Regions from separate parts of the Desulfosarcina sp. BuS5 genome, predicted to be linked through region 1. Evidence: riboswitches for the same ligand, from Rfam matches in the RefSeq annotation. Region 1 holds a riboswitch; each other region holds the start of a gene.
The links. A riboswitch is a leader RNA that binds a small molecule or an ion and turns the genes downstream of it on or off. The one in region 1 is predicted to bind cobalamin.
Positions count from the first base shown of each region.

Region 1 (4,497 bases):
GGTTTTTTTGATACACGCTGGGGCAGGGTAGGGCTGCTGATTTGCTCTGATACTTATTATGGCCTGTTGCCCCGTTCCATGGCTTTAAAAGGTGTTGACCTGCTGCTGGTACCTGCTAACTGGCCGCCGGGTGATCTTGATCCCGGAGATTTATGGCGTGCCAGAGCTATGGAAAACGGATTTTTCCTGGCTGCATGCAACCGCACCGGGCAAGATCTTGTAATGGATTGCCGTAAATCGGCCTCATATCTTTTTGATCCGGCAGGTGATCTTCTTTTTGAAGGGAGGCATGAAGATTCCCGTTTATTTATGGCTGAAATTCCTCTTGATAAAAACGGAAAACTTGCAGGAATTAAACGGCAAACTATTCTGGCAAAGCGGAACCTATTGTTTTACCGGTCAATCTATCTTGACCGCCGGCTTGTCAGTGATCTGACGGATTATTATGAACTTCCGCAGCCCGGAACCTTGAATCTTGAACTTGTTGTGCCTGAAGATGGAAAATTTGACGCGGCATCGATTGAAAAGAATATGGTAAAATATAGAAATAAAGGCCCGATTTTTTATCTGCTGCCGGAAATGAACGCCGGTGATTTTAATTTGAGCAAAGTGAAAAGACTGGCTGAAAAATATCAAACCGGCTTTGCAGTTGCAGTAAAACGCAGCAAGGGTTTGGTAGATTATATCCTGGTTACCTATGATGAAATCCTGAAATATACTATTGGAGATTCCGGGCAGAATACCGAAATTCCTTTTCCTGTTATTAAATCCGGAACAGCCAAAATTGCAATAGTCCCTTTTGAATATTTTAAACATCCGGAGCTTGCCCTTGCGCTGGCCAAGACCGGGTGTGATCTGGTTCTCTTGCCCCTGGATCAGCTTGATTTTAAAAAGAGACTTTCAGCAAGAATTAAAACCACCGAAAATATTGCCGTGGCTGTTTGCGCCAATAACGGGGCAGCGTTTTATATGCCGCCAGAGGGGCACCTGCTATGGAAAAAAAAATTATTCAAGGGTACTGGAATATTTTCATGCGAAATTGATACGGTCAAAACCAGGAAAAAAAGTTTTCAGGACAGGGTCGATTTTGAGCTGATTTTAGGCGCCGGCGGGTGAAGTTGGGATGCAAAGATGCAAAAATGCCAAGTTATTTTTTATCGAGCCCTATGGGAGATTCCTTAAATCGCGCCTGGCTGATAAACTTGACTTAAGTTAAGGACTTAATTTAATTTTGATGCACTCGTAAAAAGCTGCTTTATGCCGCTTAGCCGCATCCTATTAAATTATTTTACAAAATTACAGATATTTGTTATAAAAATATTGTAAAATATATAGCCTATAATATTTGGGCGTTTTTTTATCTTGAGTTTCGTGTTGAATTAATAGGGAACCTCGTGTGAATCGGGGACGGACCCACCTCTGTAACCGGGAACGAAACCTGCAATCGGCCACTGGATAAATTCCGGGAAGGCGCAGGAAGTAGGATGATCCGGAAGTCAGAAGACCTGCTCATGATATACAGAATATAGGTTTGGTTTTTAAGGGGAATAGTAAGAACCGAACATAAGCTATCGGGTAAAGATGGGAATCCCGAAGCCTGGTTTATTAACCGGACTTCGGGATTTTTTGTTTCAGGGTACAGGTTTAATTTTTCACAATTATTAAGGAGGCAAGTATGTGTGGTAATTGGTTGAAAATTTTATATTTCAGCGGAGTCATCAGTACCATGATAATTGCTGACGTCTTTGCGGGTGAGCAGGCTTATGTCATGGACGAAATGGTGGTAAGCGCCACCAAAGATGAAAAAAAAGTATTTGATGTGGCAGCGCCTATGGAGGTGGTTACATCAGGGGAAATTGAGAAAAACACACCAACAACTCCGGGACAGGTTTTACAAAGACTGCCAGGTGTTTCCATGTCAACATCGGGGATATGGACAACCATTCCCACCGTCAGGGGATTAGGTCTGAGCCGGACACTTGTTTTGATTGATGGAGTTCGGGAAAGCAATAATATCTGGAGGCAATCAGATCCGATGGCTCCTATTATTGATATGGGAGAAATTGAAAGAATAGAAGTAATAAAAGGCCCTGCTTCGGTCTTGTATGGCACCGATGCTTTAGGGGGCGTGATAAATATCATTACCAAAAAGCCCTCTTTTGCGCTTAAGGATGAATGGACTTTCAGCAATTCAGCGGAAGGCCTCTATTCTTCAGTTAACGAAGGCTGGTACGGCAGATACCGCTTGAGCGGAGGCGGATACGGATTTGATTTTATGCTGAGCGCTGCGGGCCGGGACAATGATAATTATGAGGATGGCAATAGAGATGATGTAAATAATTCACAATTTAAAAACCAGTCTTTTGATTTGAAATCCCATTATTATTTTAATCCGGATCATTTTGTAACCTTGACCATAAGGGATAATGAGATTGATGATATGGGAGTTACGTTTAAACCGGATTCTCCTTATTTCCGTTATACCGAATATGATAACCAGACCTATAAATTAGCCTATGATGGAAAAAATATAGGTTTTTTTGATTCCATCCATTTTGATGCTTTCCATACAGAGCAGGAAAGAAGAGTTGAGGGAAAGGCCTTTTCAGATGCCAAGCCGATGTATTCTTTGAAAACAAGCCATGTTAATACACACTCAAGCGGTGTCAACATGCATAACTTTATTAATATAAAGGGAAACCAAAGGCTGCTTACAGGTTTTACTTATTCACATGAAACATCAAACTCAGACGAAACCTTAAAGAGCTTTAAAATTGCAAATGATGCGCAAGCACTAAATCTGGATTTTGAACCGATACCCGATGCAGAAACTGATTTGTATGGCATTTTTGCCCAGGATGAAATTTTCATTGGTGATAAAACCACCCTGACCCTTGCAGTTAGATATGATCATATTGAAACGTCCAGCAAGGACTTGCCGTTTAAAGTTGTAAAATATACCCCGGGAGGGCCTGTAGAAACATTGGATAATATTGAGGTGTCGGATGAAAAATTCGATGCATTTACTTATAATCTTGGGCTGTTATACGCATTGACCCCCAATATTCATCTTACGGCCAATGCCAACTCAGGATTCAGGGCGCCTACGATTATGGAGCTGTATGCCATCCGCTGGGGAGCAACAACGGCTTATTATGGAAACCCGGAGCTTGATCCGGAACAATCATATAATTTTGACCTTGGCGTTAAACTGAATTATCAGAGATTCAGAGGCATGTTTAATATTTATTACAATCAGGTCAAAGACCTTATAAGTGCAAAAATATTTCCCAATGACTTCTGGATGGGCAAGAAAAAAGAAATCTATATCAATATAGCCGATGCGGAACTCTATGGTTTTGAAGCTTCCTCCGAATATGATCTTCTCGAATGGATGACGCTTTTCGGCAACCTGGCCTACGTTACAGGTGAAGATACTGAGAACGATGACTATTTAATAGATATTCCGCCTTTAAATGGTTTGGCAGGTGTAAGGTTTCATTTGGAGAATGGCAAGAAAAAATACTGGCTGGAACTGGAAGCACAGATTTTTGACAAGCAGGATCACACGGCTCCCTGGGAGGATGATACAGCAGGCTATTCCGTTTTCAATATAAGAAGCGGAATGAAACTCCCTGCCGGTTATTTTGAAAATATTACCCTTACCTTAAATGTTGAAAATCTTTTTAATAAACAATATCATGAGCATCTGAAAGTGAAAGATAACCATAGTCCTTGCCCCGGCCTGAATATCCTGGCCGGCCTCAAGATTGAATTTTAAAAGGATTTATTATGTTAAAAAAATGTCTATTAACAATAATTGCAATTGCGTTATCAGCAATATCAACAACTGTTTATTCCATGGCTGCCAATCCATGGCCTGAATTTTACAGTCAGGCGCCTGAAATTCTGATCATTGATCCCATGGCCGTGATGGCAGGTTCAATGCCCGAAGGGGCAAACATGCTTACCATTAAATTGACAGATGTGGCTCTTTACAGTGGTCGTATCTGTCCCAGCATGGCTGCCGGATATATGCTTACAAAAAAGGCCATGGATGCTCTTTATCCGAACAGCATCCCTCAACGTGGGCAAATCCGTGTTTCCGCAACGGCTGCTGCCACTGAGCTTATGGAGGTTACCTCATACATCACAGGAGTACGTCCGCTTTACGGCCGTGGTGAAATCAATGCTTGCGACCTGGTGATTGATCCTTCTTTAAAACCAAAAAAATACGGTCAATATGTAATGGTGTTTCAACGCAAAGATACAGGAAAAGCAGTAAAAGGAGTTTATAATAAATTTAAACTCATTCCTGAAAAAAAAATAAAAAAAATAAAAAAAATTTCAAAAAAAATATTACAAGGCAATGCTTCACCCCGGGAAAAAGAAAAAAACTGGAGCATACTTAATACCATGGTAGAAAAAGTCCTGATGGAAACTCCTGAGGGCGTAATAGAAATTATACCCATGGAAGGGTACCAATTCCCTGAGTCT
Region 1 is NZ_CP087952.1:1,709,702-1,714,198, forward strand. It holds gene BuS5_RS08500 (carbon-nitrogen hydrolase family protein) at 1-1,116, shown strand, start outside; cobalamin riboswitch at 1,348-1,527, shown strand; gene BuS5_RS08505 (TonB-dependent receptor plug domain-containing protein) at 1,727-3,781, shown strand; gene BuS5_RS08510 (FmdE family protein) at 3,793-4,497, shown strand, end outside.

Region 2 (4,497 bases), 970 kb from region 1:
ATCGGCACCTCCCTCCTTATAACAATATTAATAATCGTATCTTAAACCGATATAAAAGCTTCTGCCGGGCATCGGATACCCCTGGACATAAGCGTAGTCTTTGTCGAAGAGATTTTCTATCTCTCCTTTTAAGGTAAGTTTGCCGTACTGGGAAAAATCATAGATTTTTTTACTTATTGTAATATTGGCAACAGTAAATCCACCCTTTTCAATTATCGGGTATGATGGCCATGATCCATACACACGATCATCAATATTCTGCTTGCCTGTATATGAAAAATTTAAATTAGCTGATAATCCGTTTAAATCGTTAAAAAGTATACCATATGAGGCTGTAATATCAGATGTATATTTAAGCTCTTTATGAGTTTCTCCGGCAGGAGCGTCGTCAGATTCATATTCATCAAGGTAAGTAATATTACAATATGGTTTTAATTCTAAATTTAAATCAAAGAATGTTCCTAAGTTAAAAGAAAATTCGCCTTCAAATCCCGAAATAGTGGCATCATTTATATTATAAAATGATTTGGTAAAATCAGGATCTCCAGGAATATAAGCTTCCTCAATTTTATCTTTGAAATCAGTATAGAAATAAGTTATAGATAAATTAAAACTGCTATAAGAAAAGTCAAAACCAGCTTCATAGGTTTTGCTTTTTTCAGGATCAAGATCCGGGTTGCCGATATAACTACCATACCAGTAAGTATACTTTCCTGCCATTTCATTGGCAGCAGGCATAACAAAGGCTTCAGCATAATTTGCTCTGATTTTTAAACAATCATTAACCAGATATGCTAATCCAATGCTTGGTGTCCAATTATCATCATTATCATCGTTTTTATCAGTTTGTTTAAACTCAAGATCATATTCATCATATCTTAGCCCACCTGAAATAATTAATTTTTTATCAAACAACTTAAGTTTGGCCAGCATAAAACCGGCAGTATTTTCGTAATTAGACTTAAGAGCTACATTAAAACTATTGGTGTCACTATTTTTATAGTCATAATTTAGCCAATCAACACCTATTGTTGTAGAAAAATTTTCTAAATCTAAAGTAACTTGCCCTTGAGCACCTTCCTGGTCATAATTATTGTTGGAAATAGATGGATAAAGAGGATCTACATATGTATATTTATAATCGTCTTCTCCATTAAAATATCTGGCTTTCCATGAAAAAAGTTCATCTGCAGTTGTGCCATCATAAATAAAATCAATAGATTTATTCACATTATCTGCATAATTATCAGGGTCAGGATTTATAAAATAATATGGAGAACCTGTTTTATCCGCATCAAATGAAGTGTATATCATTCCAATACGGTTGCCGGGCAAAAACTCATATCCGAGATTTAAACTGCAATTTGTTTTTTCATCATAACCGGTATTATCATATTTATCTCCATCGCTAATATCATAATCATCTTTGGTTGTTCTGGTGAAGCTGCCTGAAAAATCAAAATTTTCTATTTTTCCTGAAAAACCGGCGCTTCCCTCTTCATATCCATAACTTCCCAACAATCCTTCAGCAAAAAAAGTGGGTTTATCCTTACCCTGCTTAGTAATAACATTTACAAGGCCGCCCATGGCTGCCGAACCGTATTGAACGGCGGCCGGACCACGTATTATTTCGACTCTTTCGATATTTTTTGTCATAATTTTGGCAGCATTGCCAGTGCCTGCCCTGCGGCCGTTTAGCAATATTAACACATTACCTTTCAGGTCGTTACCGTGAGTTTCAGTTCTGAAACCACGTAAACCAATACTAGTCATATTACCTGGATATTTTCTAATATATACCCCGGCTTTTTCGGACAACAGATCGCCTAAATCTTTTGCTGCGGAAAGTTTAATATCATTTTCATCAATAATAGTTACATTTGTGGTAAGATCCTTTTTCTTTTCCGGAACCCGGCTGGCTGTAACCACCATTTCGTCTAAAGTTGATACCGGCTCTTCATCTTTTGCCTGGGTTAAACCAGGGAGCAGCATAACCATACAAATTAAAAATATAAAATACTTTTTTTTCATTTTTTCCTTTCTCCTTCTTCTGAAAAATTTGTATTTCCGGCCGGGCAAAAAAAAATCCCCAGACCGTTGGTTTACGATCTGGGGATTTCCCTTTTTATCCTGATAGATCTTATTTGCTTTGCCTTTTTTCCACGAAGGCATGCAATACTTACTTATTCAGGCAGGTCTTCTGACTCTCGGATCAACCTACTGACCGCGCCTTCCCATCCAATGATCGGACAGTGGCATTAAACAGCGGTGTTCGTCCCCGATTACAGCGACGGGCTCGTCTCCGAATTTAACGGAGTTCCCTCTTAAGCTCATTATGAGCACCTGAATTTATAAATAAAATAATATAATGTATGGGAAAAAGTCAACAAAAAAGCAGGGAAGAAAGGAAGGTGGCAGAAAGCGCAGAAGAACTGCATAGGTGGTGCCGAAGGCCGGACTTGAACCGGCACGGGCGTAGCCCACTACCCCCTCAAGATAGCGTGTCTACCAAATTCCACCACTTCGGCACAATATAGTATTATGATATCACTCTGTTTTGACAGGTTCAGCCGCAGGAGTCTTACTCTCGGGAACGGGAGTCTGTGCTTTCTCCTCTATGGGCGTTGTTGTGTCGAGTATTATAGATTTTTCGGTTTTGTTACTAACCATATATGCAAGCCCAACCGAGGTAATCATAAAAACAACCGCCACAATTGTTGTTGCTTTGCCCAAAAAGGTTGATGCTCCTGAACTACCGAAAAGTGTCTGGCTGGAACCACCTCCGAAAGCTGCTCCCATGTCTGCGCCTTTACCTGTCTGCAAAAGTACAATCAGTATTAGCGCGATGCATACAATAACATGAACAATGGTTAGTAGAATTCCCATTCTATACTCTTTCCCGGAATACTATAAAAAGTGAACTATTTTACTAAAGGTTTCAGCGTCAAGACTTGCGCCTCCAACAAGAGCGCCGTCTATGTCAGGCATAGACATCAGTGAAGTAATATTGTCCGGTTTGACGCTTCCGCCATATAATATCTTTATAGATTCAGCAAATTTATTTCCTAATTTTTTTTCTATCAAGGAACGTAAAAACAAGTGAACCTCCTGGGCCTGCTCATCGGTTGCGGTCTTTCCTGTTCCGATTGCCCAAACCGGTTCATATGCTATAGTCAAATGTTTAAGATTATCTGTAAACAATCCTTGTAACCCTTTTGTTATCTGTTTGTCAAGTACGGAAAACGTTTCATTTGATTCCCGTTCTTTTTCAGATTCGCCAACACAAAGAATCGGTTCTATTCCGTTTTTTACAGCAGCATTAATTTTTTTATTTACAGATTCATCTGTTTCTTCAAAAAATTGCCTGCGCTCGGAATGGCCGATAATAACATATTTGCATCCTGTAGATACAATCATATGCGGAGAAATTTCACCTGTAAAGGCTCCTTCTTTTTCCCAGAAAAGATTTTGCGCGCCAAGAGAGACCTTGCTTCCTTTGACAATATCCGCAACCTGTGCCAGTGCTATAAAAGCAGGTGCAATCATAACATCAACATCAGTAACATCATCCACACGTGTAACAAGGTGCTTCGCCGTTTCTACCGCCTCGGAACAAGTTTTAAACATCTTCCAGTTTCCGGCGATAAGAGGCCTGCGTATGTTCATTATATGCTCTCCATTAAAAAAAATTGTAAACAGTCAACAGTTCACCATGAACAGTTACAAAAATTTAAAGCTGTGCACCTATCATAGCTGCCAGATCAACCATCCTTGTTGAGTATCCTGTTTCATTATCATACCAGGAAAGAACTTTAACCATATCATCTACAACATAAGTAGTCGGCGCATCAACAATTGAAGATAATGAATTTCCGTTAAAATCTGTTGATACAAGGGGGGCCTCACTATAACCGAGTATACCGGAAAGGGCTCCTTCCGAAGCTTCTTTTAATGCATCATTAACATCTGTTACGGTGACCCCTGTTTTTTCGATACTTGCCACGAGGTCTACGATAGATACATTTGGAGTAGGTACTCGAATGGCAAGTCCGTTGAGTTTGCCGCTCAATTCGGGAAGAACCAGTGCAACCGCTTTGGCGGCGCCTGTGGTGGTTGGAATCATTGAAAGAGCGGCTGCACGGGCTCTGCGAAGATCCTTGTGCGGAAAATCAAGAAGGCGTTGATCCCCGGTGTATGAATGAATGGTTGTCATAAGGCCGCATTTTAAGCCGAATTGTTCAAGCAAGACCTTTGCAACCGGTGCAAGGCAATTAGTAGTGCATGATGCGTTGGAAATAATATTGTGCTCTCCGGGATTATATTGGTTCGAATTCACACCCATGACTATAGTGATATCCGGATCGGGTGCAGGCGCTGATATTATAACTTTACGTGCGCCGGCGGTAAGGTGTTTTGATGCATTGGCACGGTCCCTGAAGAGCCCCGTACATTCGGCAGCAATGTCAACGCCATGGTCATTCCAGGGCAGGTTTGCGG
Region 2 is NZ_CP087952.1:2,680,270-2,684,766, reverse strand. It holds gene BuS5_RS13200 (TonB-dependent receptor) at 28-2,031, opposite strand; cobalamin riboswitch at 2,174-2,362, opposite strand; tRNA gene BuS5_RS13195 (tRNA-Leu) at 2,442-2,528, opposite strand; gene secG (preprotein translocase subunit SecG) at 2,548-2,886, opposite strand; gene tpiA (triose-phosphate isomerase) at 2,908-3,666, opposite strand; gene gap (type I glyceraldehyde-3-phosphate dehydrogenase) at 3,731-4,497, opposite strand, start outside.
Region 2: another riboswitch for cobalamin. It lies ahead of BuS5_RS13200 (TonB-dependent receptor); the one in region 1 lies ahead of BuS5_RS08505 (TonB-dependent receptor plug domain-containing protein).

Region 3 (4,497 bases), 1.2 Mb from region 1:
TTTGGTTGATTTGTTTTACATATCATAATAGAAATAATTTAGGAATTGTGAATTCAGGATCGGGAGATTAAGGTGAGTCCAAAAGTAAATAAAATTACATCTGTTTACAAAGGCAAAGTGTTTGATCTTGTCAATGAAGAGATTACCCTTGAAAATGGAAAATCCACCAAAATGGATATCATACGGCACCCTGGAGCGGCCGCTATAATTCCGTTTTTGGATAAAGATACTCTTATATTGCTGAAGCAATACAGGCATGCAATAGGTGAATATATTTGGGAAATCCCGGCCGGCACGCTGGAGCAGGATGAAGATCCGATTGAGTGCGCTTATAGAGAATTGACCGAGGAGACCGGGTATGCAGCAGGCAAAATGGAACAAATCGGCGCAATAACGCCTGTGCCGGGATATTCAGACGAAAGAATTCTCATTTTTGCGGCCTATGATCTGAAACAGGCAGAGCAGAACCTGGACGATAATGAAGTCCTGGAAGTCTATGAAGTCAAGTTTTCAGATGCGATTGATATGATTTATAATGGTGAGATAACGGACGGCAAGACTATTACGGGTCTTTTGATGTCAAGTAGAGACAAGGCATGCCTTGTCTCTACAGCGTTACAATAGAATAAAGGCTGAAAGAGATTGCCCCCTTCAGCCTTTTGAAAATAATTAACTACCCCTATCAGCGCTGCATCAGATTAGAATTCAACGGCAACCTGGGCTGATACGGTATCATTCTGTGCATTTGTGCCGCCGTCGCTTTCGCTGTAATCTTCATCGTGCATATATTCAAGCTTAAGCATGGTGTTTTCCAGGATACTAATTCCGATTACGCCCATATAACGGTCTTCGGGCAAAGCAAGATAATCGTCGAACGACCCTGGAGTATAATCAACAAACACGCAATCGTTTGTTCCCTGATAGGCTAAAGCGAAGGTCGTTTCCCTGCCTAAAATTTCCTGCGTAAAAGCTGCTTCAAAATTCCATGATTCAGGGTTTGCTTTTTTCCCTCTTGTGTTCATTTCACCAGCATTATAATCGTCAATAGCTCCAACATATTCACCTATAAACTGGAACGGACCCACATTCATTACAAGGTGCGCTGCAAGGCCGGAAACATAATCATCGATTTCATCACGCCCCCCTCCTACCAAATTATCTGATACATCATCCAAAACATCTGTCAAAACATCAGAGTCGGTGATATCGTTGATATAATCACAGCCTATATCAAAGCTAAACTGATCCTGCTCAAATGCAAATCCGATATTGGCGCCGTAGTTGTCGACCTTATTGCTATTGTTGGAGCCTTCGCTTACATCACCATTAAAGGTATATACCGACCCGTAAAAACCTTCGAATTCAAAGCCGATCTGCGCCGCGCTTTCCCTGGTTTCACCAAGTTCCAGTGTCAGTGGATCCTGAATCATGTTTGATTCAAAATTACCGAAGGGCACATACATTTTACCTGCTGACAGATAAAGCGGGAATTTTTCGGTATTACCAATGGTTATTATCGCTTCATCCACTGTAAAGTCTTCTGTATCATCATCCTCATACAGAAACAGTAAATGACCGTTGACCCATTCATTTATCCGGGCGTCAATCTCCAGTTCCACGGTGGCAAGGGTGATATCGCTGGAATCGCGGTTACCGTAGAGGCCGCTGCCCCTGCTTGCCGTATAACCTTCGACTTCTATAAGCCCGTGGATATCGACTCTTTCAAGGAAATCATTCACAACTGCTGTTTTTGAGACTTGTTTCTCGAGATTTGAAAGACGGTCGGCCACGTTCATTTTGCCGACATGCTCTTTGCCGGGCGTCACTCGCTCCTGTTCTACACTTGCCTCAACAGCCTGCTTTAAGTCAGCAGCTTCTTCAGTCGTTACAATCCCTTTTTTTTCTAGGAGCTTTAACAGCATCTCTGTTTCAGAACTCATGGCAAAGACATTAAAATTGATGAAAAAAATAGAGCAAATTAAAGCAGCTCCCATTATAAACCAGTTTTTCTTTTTCATTGAACATCCTTTCGTTAAAGATATTGTAATAGACTAACAAAATTTTTTTAGGTAAGCCTAACTAAAAACTATAAACTCACCTCCCTTCATATTTTTATATATTGTTTGGTAGACCGATAAATATCAATTAACCAAAACATAAGTCAAGAAAAAAAATCCCCGAATCGCATAACGACCCGGGGATTTCCCTTTTTTATCCTCAGAATTTTGATTTGATATTATTAATTGCTTCACGAAATATATCATCTATGATCAGGCAGGTCTTCTGACTCTCGGATCTATAGATCTTCAGATAATTCATTTCACAAGGCCAGAGGGAGGAAGGCGTATTATAATACTCCGACGACCGATAACGCAGTGAAATTATTTATGTGGAAATCTATATCTAACAACCGCACCTTCCCATTAAACTACAACAGTGGTTTTTCGCGGTCTTCGTCCCCGATTACAGCGGCGGGCCCGTCCTCGATTTTAACGAGGTTCCCTGTTAGGCTTGAACAGCACCTGATCATTATTATTTTATAATACTAGCATAAAGATTATATATGATGCAAGAGTAAAATCAGCAATTCTAATTTTGGAAGGTTGTGGCACATCATATTGTAGCAACGCCATGCTTCATAATCTATATATAGATAAAAATATGCCATAATTAGAATTGCTGGAGTAAAATATCTTCATATCCGCGGATTCCGCCATTCCCTGTCAAGCAAAAAAAAACCACGAAGAAATTGTATCTTTATGATACATAAACCTTCGTGGTTTGAATTAATTATTGAAAATATTTATATCTTGCAGCAAGCTTCTGCCCACTAGTTAATTATTATATATTTAATTATGTCGAGGATGTCAATTCATTATTGTTTCTCGTGTCTGTATTAATTTTATACTTTTTTAATTCAGAATTTCATAATCTCCAATACTTGATATTCTGTTTTTCCGCTTCATCACGGCTGAAGGCGCCTTTAATATCAAGCAGAATCGGTTTTGAATTTGTACATAACTCCGCAATCCCGGAAATGCCAAGTTCTATGTATTTTTTATGAATAACTGCGACTATTACTGCATCTACACCTGAAAGCGCCTCCATCGGTTGCAGATCGATCCCATAAAATGAAGCCGCCTCATCCGGGTCTGCCAAGGGATCATGAACAAGCACCTCTATGCCGTAATCAACAAGTTCATTTATTATATCGACTATTTTTGTATTTCTTAAATCAGGCACATCCTCCTTAAATGTTATACCAAGAACCGCTATCTTTGCACTGTTGACCTGTTTCCCGGCTTTTATAAGCATTTTGACTGCGCGTTCGGCAATATATTTCCCCATGCCGTCATTTATTCTGCGGCCTGCCAGTATTATCTCTGGGTGATAGCCGATGGCTTCGGCCTTAAAGGTTAGATAATATGGATCCACTCCAATGCAATGACCGCCAACAAGGCCGGGTTTAAAGGGTAAAAAGTTCCATTTTGTCCCGGCCGCCTTCAAAACTTCCGAAGTATCTATTTTGAGTTTATCAAAAATCAGGGCGAGTTCGTTCATAAGCGCTATATTCAGATCTCTCTGGGTATTCTCTATAACCTTTGCCGCTTCAGCTACTTTTATCGAAGAAGCCAAATGGATTCCAGCCGTTACAATAGCTCCGTAAACCCGGGAAAGTAACATGGCAGTATCTTTATCAGAGCCTGATACAATTTTCAGAATCTTGTCGATTGTATGTATTTTATCACCGGGGTTAATCCGTTCCGGGGAATAACCGGCCGTGAAATCAGTACCGAACCTTAAGCCTGATTCCTGCTCAAGAATAGGAACGCAGACATCTTCTGTCGCCCCGGGATAGACTGTCGATTCAAAGACTACCGATGATCCTTTTTGCATATACTTCCCCGCTGTTGCAGAGGCCCCGCGCAAAGGTTTTAAATCAGGTATCCGGTATTCATCTATTGGCGTCGGCACAGCAACAATAATCAAACGGCATTCCGATATTTTTTGAGGATCATCTGTAAAATTTATGACGGCATTCTGCAGGTCCTTTTTGGAGATCTCCATTGTTCGATCAAAACCAGTTCTAAGTTCCTCTATCCTTTCAAGCTTAAAATCATAGCCTAAAACATCAAAATGCTTCGACAGGTGTACTGCCAGCGGAAGTCCCACATAACCGAGGCCCATAACAACAATTTTATCCTTGCGCGCCTTTAGTGATTCAAATGTTAGCATACTTTTTCCTCGTCGGATTTTAACTTAATATAGACCGTCACATAAATAATTTCACTGCGTTATCGGTCGTCGGAGTAGGGGTTCAAGATTTTGAACCCCTACCCCTCTGGCCTTGTGCCAAATTTTAAGATCGGGTAATTATCTGACGGTCTATAGATTACTGATTGCCTACAAAAAAAGATCTGAATGCAGACGCATCCATTTTCATTGCTTTTTCAATCTCTTCAAGCAGTTTATATTTTTCGTCGGGCAATTTTCCTT
Region 3 is NZ_CP087952.1:509,591-514,087, forward strand. It holds gene BuS5_RS02460 (NUDIX domain-containing protein) at 73-624, shown strand; gene BuS5_RS02465 (LbtU family siderophore porin) at 699-2,018, opposite strand; cobalamin riboswitch at 2,257-2,541, opposite strand; gene BuS5_RS02470 (nucleotide sugar dehydrogenase) at 2,926-4,236, opposite strand; gene BuS5_RS02475 (B12-binding domain-containing radical SAM protein) at 4,394-4,497, opposite strand, start outside.
Region 3: another riboswitch for cobalamin. It lies ahead of BuS5_RS02465 (LbtU family siderophore porin); the one in region 1 lies ahead of BuS5_RS08505 (TonB-dependent receptor plug domain-containing protein).